Regions from separate parts of the Streptomyces sp. NPDC036984 genome, predicted to be linked through region 2. Evidence: riboswitches for the same ligand, from Rfam matches in the RefSeq annotation. Region 2 holds a riboswitch; the other holds the start of a gene.
The links. A riboswitch is a leader RNA that binds a small molecule or an ion and turns the genes downstream of it on or off. The one in region 2 is predicted to bind cyclic di-AMP.
Positions count from the first base shown of each region.

Region 1: linked by a shared signal. The riboswitch ahead of ACZ7DL_RS02340 (C40 family peptidase) and the one ahead of ACZ7DL_RS06495 (transglycosylase family protein) in region 2 are both predicted to bind cyclic di-AMP.

Region 1 is NZ_JBVJRL010000001.1:511,917-519,252, forward strand. Features, by position in the region: gene ACZ7DL_RS02330 (M23 family metallopeptidase) at 150-1,643, shown strand; gene pcrA (DNA helicase PcrA) at 1,697-4,186, opposite strand; cyclic di-AMP (ydaO/yuaA leader) riboswitch at 4,493-4,597, shown strand; gene ACZ7DL_RS02340 (C40 family peptidase) at 4,627-5,787, shown strand; gene ACZ7DL_RS02345 (hypothetical protein) at 5,804-6,157, opposite strand; gene ACZ7DL_RS02350 (C40 family peptidase) at 6,573-7,336, shown strand, end outside.
Region 2 is NZ_JBVJRL010000002.1:547,482-554,817, forward strand. Features, by position in the region: gene ACZ7DL_RS06485 (cytochrome P450 family protein) at 1-671, shown strand, start outside; gene ACZ7DL_RS06490 (transglycosylase family protein) at 839-1,885, shown strand; cyclic di-AMP (ydaO/yuaA leader) riboswitch at 2,069-2,244, shown strand; gene ACZ7DL_RS06495 (transglycosylase family protein) at 2,249-2,932, shown strand; gene eno (phosphopyruvate hydratase) at 3,238-4,518, shown strand; gene ACZ7DL_RS06505 (FtsB family cell division protein) at 4,618-5,094, shown strand; gene ACZ7DL_RS06510 (DUF501 domain-containing protein) at 5,143-5,679, shown strand; gene ACZ7DL_RS06515 (Ppx/GppA phosphatase family protein) at 5,676-6,668, shown strand; gene ACZ7DL_RS06520 (NAD(P)/FAD-dependent oxidoreductase) at 7,114-7,336, shown strand, end outside.

The DNA of each region.
Region 1 (7,336 bases), on a different contig from region 2:
AAACTCGCGTCCGGGCTCCCCCGAAACACGGCCGAATGCCCGTTTCCGGCCCACGCGAAACCGGCGGAAGATTGTCGCGCCCAGGTACTGCCGGGTACAGTCGCCGCACTGCTCTGGCAGCCCCTGTTGTCGAGGCGAAAGAGAAGTTGGTGAACGACCGTCACCCGTCGGGGAGCATGACCACCCCGGCCCCGGCTTCCGACGCCTCCACCGCGCACTACGCGTCGTACGGCGCACAGGAAGTCCACTACGACGACCTCACCACGTACGGCGGTTACGACGCCACCGGTTTTACCGGCGGTGACCGAAGCAGCACGGCCTTCGACACCGACCCGCTCTTCGGCAGCCTTCCGGGCAACGAGCAGACCACCGGCGCGTACGACACCACGCAGTGGCAGACGAACACCGGCCAGACCCCGCACTACGACCCGTACGCGGCCCAGCACCTCGCCGCCTACGACTCCGGCGCCTACGACAGCACCGCCTGGACCGTCCCAGGGCAGGCCACCGGGAACGGCGTCAGCGGCCAGTGGGACACGAACGCCTGGCTCCAGCCCGACCAGTCCGGGACCGCCGAGCCCACCCAGCAGTGGGAGTGGGGCACTCAGACCTTCGACACGGGCGCGTACGACGCCACGCAGTGGAACTCCGCCGGACCGGCCATGGCGGCGGAGCCCGAGCAGGGTGGCGAACCGTTCGATCAGCAGGCCACCGCGACGTTCGAGGCGATGGGAGACCCGCAGACGTTCGAGCAGGGGGCGTACGACGACGCCGCCTTCGACGCGGACCCCTCGGGCGAGAGCGAGCCGGAGACCACCGGCGAACTGCCCGCCGTGACCGACCTGCTGGACGGTCAGGAAGAGATCATTCCGGCGCCGGCGACCCGCGCGGGCTCGCGCAGCGCGGCCCGCTCGCGGCGCCGTACGCCCGCCAAGCGCTCCGCGCTGCTGACCGTCGCCGTTCCCTCGGCCTGTGTCATGGGCGTCGCCGGGATCGCCGCCGCCTCGGTCGGGGCGCTCGCCGACGACTCCAAGGACACCTCCGCCACCGCCGCGGACGCGCAGCCGGTCAAGCCGGCGGTCGCCAACAGCAAGCTGGACACCCAGCTCAAGACCCTCTCCGCCGGCGCCGACGACTTCGCCGACCGGGCGAGCCGTACCCAGGAGCGGATCGACCTCAAGGCGCAGCAGGAGCTGGAGAAGAAGAAGGCGGCCGCGGAGGCCGCCCTCAAGGAGCGGCTGCGCCCGAAGTTCGCGCTGCCGGTCGCACAGCACGGGCTCAGCGCCTACTACGGCCAGGCGGGCATCAACTGGATGTCCGTGCACACGGGCATCGACTTCCCGGTCTCCTACGGCACCACGGTGATGGCCGCCACCGACGGCACCGTCACCACCAAGTGGAACAGCGCCTACGGCAACATGCTGATCCTGACGGCGAAGGACGGCACGGAGACCTGGTACTGCCACCTCTCCAGCTACCGCGTCGCCTCCGGTACGGCCGTCAAGGCCGGCCAGCCGATCGCCTACTCCGGCAACTCCGGCAACTCCACCGGTCCGCACCTGCATTTCGAGGTACGACCGGCGGGCGGCGCCGCCATAGACCCGCTGCCGTGGCTGCGCAGTCACGGGCTGGACCCGACGTAACCACGCAGGACATCGTCGACAAGGGGCCCCCGTCCGGCGAGGGCCCCTTCGGTTTACAGCTTCTCCACCGGTGCGTACCGCAGCAGCAGCCGCTTCGGCTTGGCGTCGCCGAAGTCGATCGTCGCCTCCGCGTTCGCGCCCGTGCCCTTCACCGCGACGACCGTGCCGAGGCCGAACTGGTCGTGCGTGACCCGGTCCCCGACGGTCAGTGCGACCACCGGCTTCTCCGCCGTGCGCCGCGTGGCGAACCCGGACGCGCCCGACGCCGAGGAGCGTGAACGGGTCGAGGACAGCGAGGCCGCGATCCCGGACGCCGGCCCGGAGGACACCGGTGCCGCCGCTCCCGTCCGCTTCCACTCCACATGGGCGGGCGGGATCTCCTCGAGGAAGCGGGAGGGCGGGTTGTACGACGGCTGGCCCCAGGCGCTGCGCATCGCCGAGCGCGTGAGGTACAGCCGCTCCCGCGCGCGCGTGATGCCGACGTACGCCAGGCGCCGCTCCTCCTCCAGCTCCTTCGTCTGGCCGAGGGCGCGCATGTGCGGGAAGACGCCGTCCTCCATGCCGGTGAGGAACACGACCGGGAACTCCAGGCCCTTGGCGGTGTGCAGGGTCATCAGCGTGATGACGCCGTCGCCGTCCTCCTCGTCGGGGATCTGGTCGGAGTCGGCGACCAGGGCCACCTGCTCCAGGAAGTCGGCGAGTGTGCTCTGCTCGCCCTCGCCGCGCTCCTGCTCGAACTCCAGGGCAACGGCCGCGAGTTCCTGGAGGTTCTCGATCCGGGTCTCGTCCTGCGGGTCGGTGGATGCCTGCAATTCGGCCAGGTAGCCGGTGCGTTCGAGGACCGCTTCGAGGACGGTGGCCGGTCCGGCGCCGGACTCCACGATGGTGCGCAGGTCTTCCATCAGCGTGTTGAACCGCTTGACCGCGTTCGTGGAGCGCGCGGCCATGCCGTACGCCTCGTCCACGCGCTTCAGGGCCTGCGGGAAGCTGATCTTCTCGCGCTGGGAGAGCGCGTCGATCATCGCCTCCGCGCGGTCGCCGATGCCCCGCTTGGGCACGTTGAGGATGCGGCGCAGCGGCACAGAGTCCTCGGGGTTGGCGAGGACCCGCAGGTAGGCGAGGACGTCCCGGACCTCCTTGCGCTCGTAGAAGCGGACACCGCCGACGACCTTGTAGGGCAGGCCGACGCGGATGAAGACCTCTTCGAAGACACGGGACTGGGCGTTGGTGCGGTAGAAGACGGCGACGTCTCCCGCGCGTGCCTTGCCGGCGTCGACCAGGCGGTCTATCTCGTCGGCGACGAACTGGGCCTCGTCGTGCTCGGTGTCCGCGACGTACCCGACGATCCCGGCGCCCTGCCCGGCGTTGGTCCACAGGTTCTTCGGGCGGCGGGACTCGTTGCGCTCGATGACCGCGTTGGCGGCGGACAGGATGGTCTGCGTGGAGCGGTAGTTCTGCTCCAGCAGGATCGTCGTCGCGTCCGGGTAGTCCTCCTCGAACTGGAGGATGTTGCGGATCGTCGCACCCCGGAAGGCATAGATCGACTGGTCCGCGTCACCCACGACGCAGAGTTCGGCGGGCGGGAGGTCGTACTCGCCGGGCGGGGTGTCGACGTCCTCGGCGGCACGCTCGCCCGTGCCGACCAGCTCGCGGACGAGGGCGTACTGGGCGTGGTTGGTGTCCTGGTACTCGTCGACCAGGACGTGCCGGAAACGGCGGCGGTAGTGCTCGGCGACGTCGGGGAAGGCGCGCAGCAGGTTGACCGTCGTCATGATCAGGTCGTCGAAGTCCAGCGCGTTCGCCTCGCGCAGCCGCGACTGGTACAGCGCGTAGGCCTGGGCGAGGGTCTTCTCGAAGCCGTCGGTGGCCTGGGCGGCGAAGTCCTCCTCGTCGATCAGCTCGTTCTTCAGGTTGCTGATCTTGGCGCTGAAGGACTTGGGCGGGAAGCGCTTCGGGTCGAGGTCCAGGTCGCGGCAGACCAGGGCCATCAGGCGCTTGCTGTCGGCCGCGTCGTAGATCGAGAACGACGACGTGAAGCCCAGCTTCTTCGACTCACGGCGCAGGATCCGCACGCACGCGCTGTGGAAGGTCATCACCCACATCGCGTGGGCGCGCGGGCCGACGAGCTGCTCGACCCGCTCCTTCATCTCGCCCGCGGCCTTGTTGGTGAAGGTGATCGCGAGGATCTGGCCCGGGTGCACGTTCCGCTCGGCGAGCAGGTGGGCGATGCGGTGGGTGAGCACGCGGGTCTTGCCGGAGCCGGCGCCGGCGACGATGAGCAGCGGGGAGCCGGCGTGCACGACCGCGGCGCGCTGGTTGTCGTTCAGCCCCTCCAGGAGCGCCGCCGAGTCGATCACCGGGCGCGGAGCGCCGTCGCGGTAGTACGCGTCCCGGTCCGGCGGCACGTCGAACTTCCCGCCGAACAGATCGTCCGGAATCGACTCCGGAGCGTGATCGTCCTCGGGCGGCGGTGGGGGTTCCTCCTGGTGCCCGCGAGGGGTCTGGAGGTCCGCCAGGAAGCTGTCGTCAAAGAGGCTGCTCATCGCTCTCCGAGTCTAGGGCGCCCCACCGACAACCGGTCGCCGTCCCCGGAACATGACCGGTTTCCAGAAGGGCCGATCTTCGCCTCGGCAGGCCCGCCCACCGTTTACGGAACGGAAGCGCCTGGTCACGCGGGCGTGAAACCACTCTCAGGTCACGGAAATGTATCGGACATACCTCGCACCAACCTTCACAGAAGACACACGAGTTGGCTAGGTTGCCGTCAGGCCGCACGACCCCCCTCCGGCGAACGTCGCCGGGCCGCGCGGCCTCCGCCGAGTCCGGCGCGCCCCCGCACGGTGCCCGGAGCCGGGGACCCACCGATCCTGGGGTGAATCGGCCGACTCCCGCCCGGGACGACGCCGTAGGGCAACCCTTCCAAGCAACCGCCCGAACCCGACAGCTAACCCGGTAGGCGGCAGCACGGAAGGAGTCGCCTCTCTTGGCGTCGCACCGCAAGCCGCGCCCCGGCGGGACCCCGGGAGCGGGCATCCGCACCCCAGCCCTCGCCACCGCCGCCCTCACCTCCGTGGCCGTGCTCTCCCAGAGCGCCGAGGCCACCCCCGCGGCCGGTCACGGCAAGCCGAGCCTGGAGGAGGTCGAGCGGAAGATCGACGATCTCTACCGCCGGGCGGAGTCGGCGGCCGGGACGTCCGGCACGAGTAAGGAGCGGGCTCTTCGGACCGAGCGGGCCGTTCGGAACGAGCGGGCCGGGCAGACCGGGCAGACCGAGTCGGCGGAGCGGGCCGAGGCCCCGCGGCGGCACGCGGACAGCCTGCAGCGGCTCCGGGACGAGGTCGCCCGGCGCGCGTCCCAGCCCCGCACCCTTCCCGCGCAGCGCGGCACCACCCCCGGCCGCGGCACGATCCCGCTCCAGCGCGGCGCGGGCCCGGCCCCGCGCACCGCCGGCCCCGCCCGGGACACGGCCGCCGTCCCGTCCGTTCGGAACACGGCCGTCACCCCGCACGCGTGGGACGCGGCCGCCGCCGGGCCCGGGTGGGACACCGCGGGCGTTCCCGCCCCGGACTCCTCCGTCGTGGCCGCCCGGGACACCGCCGCCCAGGAGGTTTCCGTCGTGCCCGCCCGGGACAGCGCCGTCGCGGGCCCCGCGGGCAGCCGGGCGGAGGCCGCCGCGAGCGGTCCGAAGGCGGCCAAGGCGGCCGTGCAGAAAAAGCTCGCCCACGCGCGCGTGCTGCTGTCGCAGCGGACCGCCCAGGGCGCCGCCGCGCCGTCCGGCGGGCACGCGACCAAGGCCAGGAAGGCCGTCGCCTTCGCCCGCGCCCAGCTCGGCAAGCCGTGCGTGTGGGGCGCCGCCGGTCCCGGCTCCTACGACTGCTCGGGCCTGACCCAGGCGGCCTGGAAGTCCGCCGGCGTCACCCTCCCGCGCACCGCGCGCGAGCAGGCCGCCGCCGGCACTCCTGTCCGGCCGGCCGAGGCCCGCCCCGGCGATCTGGTCTTCTTCCACGACGACGTCAGCCATGTCGGGCTCTGCACGGGCGACGGCATGATGATCCACGCCCCCAGGCCGGGCGCCTACGTCCGCGAGGAGCCGGTCTCCGGCGCCGGCGAGCCGGCCGTCCACAGTGTGGTGCGGCCGGGCTGACCCGGGGTACCGGAGATCAGGTCCACAGGACGGCGATGAAGATGTTGGCCGTGGTCAGCAGGCCGACCAGCCCGAAGAGGCCCTTGTCGATCCGCTCCTCGTCGCGCTTCACGTAGACCAGGCCGAGGATCACGATCAGCAGGGCCAGCTTCACGCCGATCTTGAGGGTGTTGACGTGGTGGTCGTCGGCCTGGTTGAGGCCGACGAGGGCCACGCCGGTGACCAGCATGGTGAGCGCGCCGTGCAGCATGCCGGGCACGAACCGGGCGGCGCCCTGGCCCATCGCCTTCATCTGGGTGAGGAAACCACCGAGCAGCGCGGCGATACCGATGATGTGCAAGCCGACGAAGAGATGGATGAGTACGTCCATGGTGCCGGAGCCTAGCCAGGAGGCCTCGGCCCTCCGGCCACCGGGCCCGCCGACCGGCCCCATGGATCTTGCATATATGCGCTCCATAGCACCCCACGACTCCCAGAGGTCCCGCTTTGCGCGCTTCGGTCACCACGCTGCGTGAAGGGGACGACTCCGGTGCGGCAGCACGGTCACATACGGTCACATCCCGGTCCGTCGCAGCCAGTTCCGTACAGTGCGTTACCCACTCGTCACCGTCCGGCCTAGCGTCCTCCCCCAGGTGACCGGCTCCCCACCGCCGCCCGACCAGGGAGGCAGTCGGCCACCACCCCCGAGAAAGGCCCGGCGACGGCCCGGTCCCCCTGTGTGGGCCGCCGCCGGGCGTACTGACCGCTCGGTCGTACGAGTCGGACGGAAGGACGTGACGGTCCAGGTGGCAGCGCACCGCAAGCCCCCACAACGCTCGCTCAGCGGCCATACGGCCCGCACGGCCGCGACGCTCGCTCTGGCGGGCGCGGCCACCGCGACGGGCTTCGACGGGACGGGGCACGCCGAGCCACAGCTGACGCCGGCGCAGGTGAAGGCCAAGGTGGACACGTTGTACCGAGAGGCCGAGGCCACCACCGAGAAGTACAACGGGGCGAAGGAGAAGGCCGACGCGGCCCAGGGGCGGCTGACCGCGCTTCAGGACGAGACCGCCCGCAAGCAGGAGAAGCTCAACTCGGCCCGGGAAACGCTGGGTTCGATGGCGGCGGCACAGTACCGGGACGGCGGCATCGACCCGGCCTGGCAACTGGCCCTCTCCAGCGACCCCGACCGGTACCTGGCCGGCGCCGCGTTCGCCGAGCGGGCCGGTGACCGGCAGGCCGTCGCGGTGTCGGGGGTCCGCGAGCAGCTACGGGAGATCGAGCGGTTGCGCGGTGCCGCGCGCATCGAGCTGACCTCGCTGCGGTCACGGCAGGCGGAGCTGAGACGGCACAAGAGGACCGTCACCGGAAAGCTGGACGAGGCCCGGCGGCTGCTCGCGCGGCTGACCCCGCGGCAGCGCACCGAGGTCACCGGTGCCGACGGCACGGGCGGACACGTCTCCCGGTCGGCCGCGGACCCGCGGAAGCCGCTGGAGCCGGCCGGGTCCTCCTCCCCCGCTCCGCCCACCACACGTGCGGCGGCGGCCGTCACCTACGCCTACGACAAGCT
Region 2 (7,336 bases):
ACCTCGCCGAGCTGATCCACAAGAAGCGCGAGGCGCTGCCCGCCGCGCCCGTGCCCGGCGAGGACCTCATCTCCGGACTCATCCGCGCCTCCGACCACGGCGAGCACCTCACCGAGAACGAGGCCGCCGCCATGGCCTTCATCCTCCTCTTCGCCGGCTTCGAGACGACCGTCAACCTCATCGGCAACGGCACCTACGCCCTGCTGACCCACCCGGAGCAGCGCCACCGCCTCCAGGACTCCCTCGCCCGCGGCGAACGCGGCCTGCTGGAGACCGGCGTCGAGGAACTGCTCCGCTACGACGGCCCGGTGGAGCTGGCCACCTGGCGGTTCGCCACCGAGCCGCTCACCATCGGCGGGCAGGACATCGCGCCGGGCGATCCGGTGCTCGTCGTACTCGCCGCCGCCGACCGGGACCCGGATCGGTTCGCCGACCCGGACGTGCTCGACCTCGCCCGCCGCGACAACCAGCACCTCGGCTACGGCCACGGCATCCACTACTGCCTCGGCGCGCCGCTCGCCCGCCTGGAGGGCCAGGCCGCGCTCGCCACGCTGCTCACCCGCCTGCCCGACCTGCGGCTCGCCGCGGACCCTGCCGACCTGCGCTGGCGCGGCGGACTCATCATGCGCGGCCTGCGCACCCTGCCGGTCGAGTTCACCCCCACCGCCTGAACACAGCCTCGCCAGCGGACATGACAGACGTTCAACTCTGTGATCTTCACGTGATCTGTGCGGCATTAACTTGTGACAAGTGATCGTCTGCCGATACGTTCACCCATCAGCGCGGCGACGGGCACCATCCGCCGCGCCGGCCCTGCTGTCGCTCGAAAGGCTTCTGCATGCTCTCCGGGAACGGTCGACACCGTCGCCCCCGCCAGGCTCCCGCCCTCCTCGTCGCGGCCGGCGTGACCGGCTCCGCCATCGCCATCCCGCTCCTCGGTGCGGCGAGCGCCAACGCGGCCGACGGCACCACGTGGGACAAGGTCGCCGAGTGCGAGAGCGGCAGCTCCTGGAGTGCGGACACCGGCAACGGTTACTACGGTGGTCTCCAGATCTCGCAGGAGGACTGGGCCACGTACGGCGGCACCCAGTACGCGGACAGCGCCGACCAGGCCAGCCGTTCGCAGCAGATCGCCGTCGCCGAGAAGATCCTCGCCGACAAGGGCACCGCCCCCTGGGCCACCTGTGCCCTGCTGTCCGGGTTGACCACGGACTCGGGCTCGGTGGACGTCGACACGGGTGTCGGCGAATCCGATGACGCCGAGGGTTCGGGTGACGCGTCCGGATCGGGCCACAAGTCCGACAGCTCCGGTACCTCCCAGTCGTCCGGCAAGCCGGATTCGCCGTCCTCCGACGGCGCCGACTCCGACACCGGCTCCGGTACCGGTTCCTCCTCGGGCACGACGGACACGCCGAGCACGAAGCCGGGCAAGGACGCCGGTACGGCCACCGGTTCCACCGGGACCAACACCCCCAAGTCCGACAAGTCCGCCACGCCGGACCGGGGAAGCTCGCAGGGCGCCGACAGTGCGTCCCCGGCCGCTCCGGCCACCGGCAATACGGACAACCCCCAGCAGGCCGCCGGTTCCTGGAGCCTGGTCGACACCGGAGCTCTCGGAGGGGGCGGACGTCACCGGGGTGTGAGCGCGGACGAAAGCGTGACAAACGGTCAGGAAGCCGCCTCGTCCGGTCGGCATGCCTCGCGCGAACCGGGTACCTACACCGTCCGTCAGGGTGACTCCCTCGCCTCCATCGCCGACTCCCTTGACGTCGACGGCGGGTGGCACGCGCTCTACGCCGACAACAGGAACGCCATCGGGTCCGACCCGAACCGCATCACCGCCGGTCAGACCCTGGAAGTCGAGGACGAAACGGGCGCGGAGTAGCGGGAGTTGACGCCCCACTTAACGCCCTAATGTCCGATTTGGCGAAAGTGTGGGATGAGTCTCAGAAGCCCTGATCGTCTTTGAAATTCCGCGGATCGCGTGTCTACGGTCGAGGCCGCTCGTCACCGCGAGCCCCGGCATCCGCAACGCCGAATCCTGCCAGCGGCTGCCCGGGAACAGTCGTCGCGTCAAGCGCCGCAGGCAGGAGCGGGGGACCCAAGGTAAGTGCCGGGACCAGCAGTTGAGGCTGGAACCGGCTGGGGGTGAAGCCGCGCCTCACGCACAGCGTGAGGTGTGGCCGGGCAACTCAACCGGCCCGAACCCGACAGCTCACCTCGCAGGCGTCGGTGAGGGGATCGATCCATGCTGTTTTCCGGCAAGGGCAAGCACCGTCGCCCGTCCAAGGCCGTCCGCGCCATCACGCTCGCCGGTGTCACCGGCGCCGCCGTCGCCGCCCCGCTGATGGCGGCCGGCAACGCCTCCGCCGCCACCGCCGCCGAGTGGGACACGGTCGCCCAGTGCGAGTCCGGCGGCAACTGGGCCATCAACACCGGCAACGGCTACTACGGCGGTCTCCAGTTCTCCGCCTCCACCTGGGCCGCGTACGGCGGCACCGCCTACGCCTCGACCGCCGACAAGGCCTCCAAGGCGCAGCAGATAGCGGTCGCCGAGAAGGTCCTCGCCGCGCAGGGCAAGGGTGCCTGGCCGGTCTGCGGCACGGGCCTGTCCGGCACCCCCTACAACGGCTCCGCCCCGAGCACCCCCTCGACCTCGGGCGGCACCACCACCCGCTCCACCGACCAGCAGGCCGCCTCCCGCTCCGCCGAGCGTCCGGCCGCGTCCGCGAGCAAGACCGTCACCACCCCGACCGGCAAGAAGGTCAAGAAGGGTGACGGCGAGTACAAGGTCGTCACCGGCGACACCCTCAGCACCATCGCCGAGAAGCACGGCGTCAAGGGCGGCTGGGAGAAGCTGTTCGAGCTGAACAAGGACATCGTCGAGGACGCCAACCTCATCTACCCGGGCCAGCAGCTGCACCTGAAGTAACAGCCGGCTCCGAGCGCAAGCCGCAGGGCCCGCACCTCCGTGCGGGCCACGCTGAAGGCCCCCGTGCGGGCCACCCCCGTCCCCACGGGCTCCCCGTCCCGGTGCGTGTTCCCCCGTACGCACCGGGACGGGGCTTTTTTGCGTCCGTCGACGCGGAGCCCTTTGTTTCGGGTCAAAACAAAAGGTACGGTCAGCTTGTCCACGGGGCGGTCGGTCGGTGGCCGACGCCCACGGGACGGTTAGGCTCTAGTCGCAAGGCACACCAGCCCCGCACTTCCAGCGTCACATCCAAGAAGGAGATGCTCGTGCCGTCCATCGACGTCGTCGTAGCCCGGGAAATCCTGGACTCCCGAGGCAACCCCACGGTCGAGGTCGAGGTCGGCCTCGACGACGGCAGCACGGGTCGTGCCGCCGTTCCGTCCGGCGCCTCGACCGGCGCCTTCGAGGCCATCGAGCTCCGCGACGGCGACCCGAACCGCTACCAGGGCAAGGGTGTCGAGAAGGCCGTCCTCGCCGTCATCGAGCAGATCGGCCCGGAGCTGGTCGGTTACGACGCCACCGAGCAGCGCCTGATCGACCAGGCCATGTTCGACCTGGACGCCACCGACAACAAGGGCTCCCTCGGCGCCAACGCCATCCTCGGCGTCTCGCTCGCCGTCGCCCACGCCGCCTCCGAGGCCAGCGACCTCCCGCTCTTCCGCTACCTGGGCGGCCCGAACGCGCACCTGCTGCCGGTGCCGATGATGAACATCCTGAACGGCGGTTCGCACGCCGACTCCAACGTGGACATCCAGGAGTTCATGATCGCCCCGATCGGCGCGGAGTCCTTCTCCGAGGCGCTGCGCTGGGGCACCGAGGTCTACCACACCCTGAAGAAGGTCCTGAAGAGCAAGGGCCTGTCCACCGGCCTCGGCGACGAGGGCGGCTTCGCCCCGAACCTGGGCTCCAACCGCGAGGCCCTCGACCTCATCCTCGAGGCCATCAAGGAAGCCGGTTACACCCCCGGCGAGCAGGTCGCCCTGGCGCTCGACGTCGCCGCGTCCGAGTTCTACAAGGACGGCTCCTACGTCTTCGAGGGCAAGGAGCGCTCCGCCGCCGAGATGACCGAGTACTACGCCGAGCTCGTCGAGGCGTACCCGCTCGTCTCCATCGAGGACCCGCTGTTCGAGGACGACTGGGAGGGCTGGAAGACCATCACCGCCAAGCTCGGTGACAAGGTCCAGCTCGTCGGCGACGACCTGTTCGTCACCAACCCCGAGCGCCTGGCCCGCGGCATCGAGGAGGGCGCGGCCAACGCCCTGCTGGTCAAGGTCAACCAGATCGGTTCGCTGACCGAGACCCTGGACGCCGTCGAGCTGGCCCAGCGCAACGGCTTCAAGTGCATGATGTCCCACCGCTCCGGCGAGACCGAGGACGTCACCATCGCCGACCTGGCCGTCGCCACCAACTGCGGCCAGATCAAGACCGGCGCCCCGGCCCGCTCCGAGCGCGTAGCCAAGTACAACCAGCTGCTGCGCATCGAGGAGATCCTCGACGACGCCGCGGTGTACGCCGGCCGCAGCGCGTTCCCGCGCTTCAAGGGCTGAGCCTTCCCGGGCTAAGTCGTAGCCAGTCGTACGTACGTCCCCGTACCCGGTCCCGTACCGTGTCCGGGGACGTACGCGCGTGTGACGGGAGGCGGGAAGATGGCCGTGAAGGACCGGGACCGGTTCTCCACCGCGACCAGGCTCAGGCTGCTCGGCGAGCAGACCGCGGCCCGGGTCTACCGCTCCCAGACCAAGCGGCAGGCCCGCCGCTCCCGGCTCACCGGCCGCGCGGCACTGCTCGCGCTGGTGCTGTGCTCGCTGGTCGTCGCCCTCGCCTACCCCATGCGGCAGTACGTCTCCCAGCGTGCGGAGATCGCCGACCTCCAGCGGCAGCAGGAGCAGGCCCGCCGACGCGTCGAACAACTGCGTGACCTCAAGGCGCGCTGGCAGGACGACGCCTACGCCGAGCAGCAGATCCGGCGCCGGCTGCACTACGTGATGCCCGGCGAGACCGGGTACGTGGTCGTCGACCCGGGCGCGGCCAAGCAGTCCCGCGCCGAGTTCGGGGCCGCCCGCCGGCCCTGGTACGCGAACGTCTGGGACGGTGTCGACAAGTCCGACGCCTCCGACCAGTGACCGGTCCGCCGGGCCGGTAACCGACAGAAAGCCAGTCTGAAAGCAGTCATGGAAACGCCTCCGCCGCCCACTCCGCGCACCGAGCCCACCGACGCGGACGTAGCGGCCTTCAAGCAGCAGCTGGGCCGTCCGCCGCGGGGCCTGAGGGCCATCGCGCACCGCTGCCCGTGCGGTCAGCCGGACGTCGTGGAGACGGCACCGCGCCTGCCCGACGGCACGCCCTTCCCGACGACGTACTACCTGACGTGTCCGCGCGCCGCCTCGGCGATCGGCACGCTGGAGGCGAACGGCGTCATGAAGGAGATGACCGAGCGGCTCCAGAGTGATCCCGAGCTGGCCGCCGCCTACCGGGCCGCGCACGAGGACTACATCCGGCGCCGGGACGAGATCGAGGTCCTGGCGGGCTTCCCGAGCGCGGGCGGCATGCCGGACCGGGTGAAGTGCCTGCACGTCCTGGTGGCCCACTCGCTGGCCGCGGGGCCGGGTGTGAACCCGCTCGGCGACGAGGCGATCGCGATGCTGCCGGAGTGGTGGGCCAAGGGACCGTGCGTGACGTCCGACGACACCGAGGGGGACGAGCAGTGACCCGCGTCGCCGCCGTCGACTGCGGCACCAACTCCATCCGTCTGCTGGTCGCCGACGCCGACCCGGAGACGGGCGAACTCACCGAGCTGGACCGCCGCATGACGATCGTGCGGCTCGGCCAGGGGGTCGACCGCACCGGCCGGCTCGCCCCCGAGGCGCTGGAGCGCACCTTCGCCGCCTGCCGCGAGTACGCGGCCGTCATCAAGGAGCACGGCGCCGAGCACCTCCGCTTCGTTGCCACCTCCGCCTCCCGCGACGCCGAGAACCGGGACGACTTCGTGCGCGGCGTCCTCGACATCCTCGGTGTCGAGCCCGAGGTCATCACCGGCGACCAGGAGGCCGAGTTCTCCTTCACCGGGGCGACCAAGGAGCTGACGGGCCAGAACCAGGGGGGCGCGCAGCGCCCTTCGACCGAGAGTGGTGGGCGCCGGGTGGGCGACCTGACCCCGCCCTACCTGGTCGTGGACATCGGCGGCGGCTCCACCGAGTTCGTCGTCGGCGACGACCACGTGCGCGCCGCACGGTCGGTGGACGTCGGCTGTGTGCGGATGACCGAACGGCACCTGGTGCTCGACGGCAAGGTGAGCGACCCGCCCACCGAGGAGCAGATCGCCGCCATACGGGCCGACATCGAGGCCGCCCTGGACCTCGCCGAGGAGACCGTGCCGCTGCGCGAGGCGCACACCCTGGTGGGCCTGGCCGGATCCGTCACCACGGTCTCCGCGATCGCCCAGGAGCTGCCCGAGTACGACTCCACGCGCATCCACCACTCCCGGATCTCCCGCGACCGCGTCCGCGAGATCACCGAGTGGCTGCTGCGCTCCACGCACGCCGAGCGCGCCGCGGCCCCGTCCATGCACCCGGGCCGGGTCGACGTCATCGGCGCGGGCGCCCTCGTCCTGCTCGCGATCATGGAGCGGATCGGCGCCGAGGAGGTCGTCGTCAGCGAGCACGACATCCTCGACGGCATCGCCTGGTCGGTGGCGTAGCTCTCTTTTGTTACTCGCCGGTAGCCGTCTGCTGAGCAGGTTGGATAACGTTTGAGCGGTGTCGAGGGCCCCTTCAAGGGGCCCTTCGGCCCTGCCGCGCGGAAAGCTTCGTGAAGTTCTTCACAAGGATTTCCCTCGCGCCGCACCCCGGAACCGGGCCCGCGCCCCCCTCCGGGGGGTCAAGGGCCGTTTGAACGTGTTCAGGCGAGGGGCGTGGAAGGGCTCCGGAAGGGGTTGTTCCGAGGGGGTCACCGGCTCCTCACGAGCCCCCCGCGGGCCCGGAGAGGCAGCTCACGCGCCCTTGACAACGGGGCGAACCGCCCCGCGGTTCCCCCTCGCCCGCATGACCTGAGTCACGCGAGCCGCGGAGTTTAACACAGGCCCTGTCGGAGCTTGTGAAGGGGCGCACGAGCGACCCCCTCCGGGCGGGTGGATACTCGATGGCATGAGCACCACGGAGCGTCCCAGGATCCTCGTAGTAGGCGGTGGGTACGTAGGCCTGTACGCAGCTCGGCGCATTCTCAAGAAGATGCGCTACGGCGAGGCGACCGTCACGGTCGTCGACCCCCGGTCGTACATGACCTACCAGCCCTTCCTCCCCGAAGCCGCCGCCGGCAACATCTCCCCTCGCCACGTCGTCGTCCCGCTGCGACGCGTGCTGCCGAAGG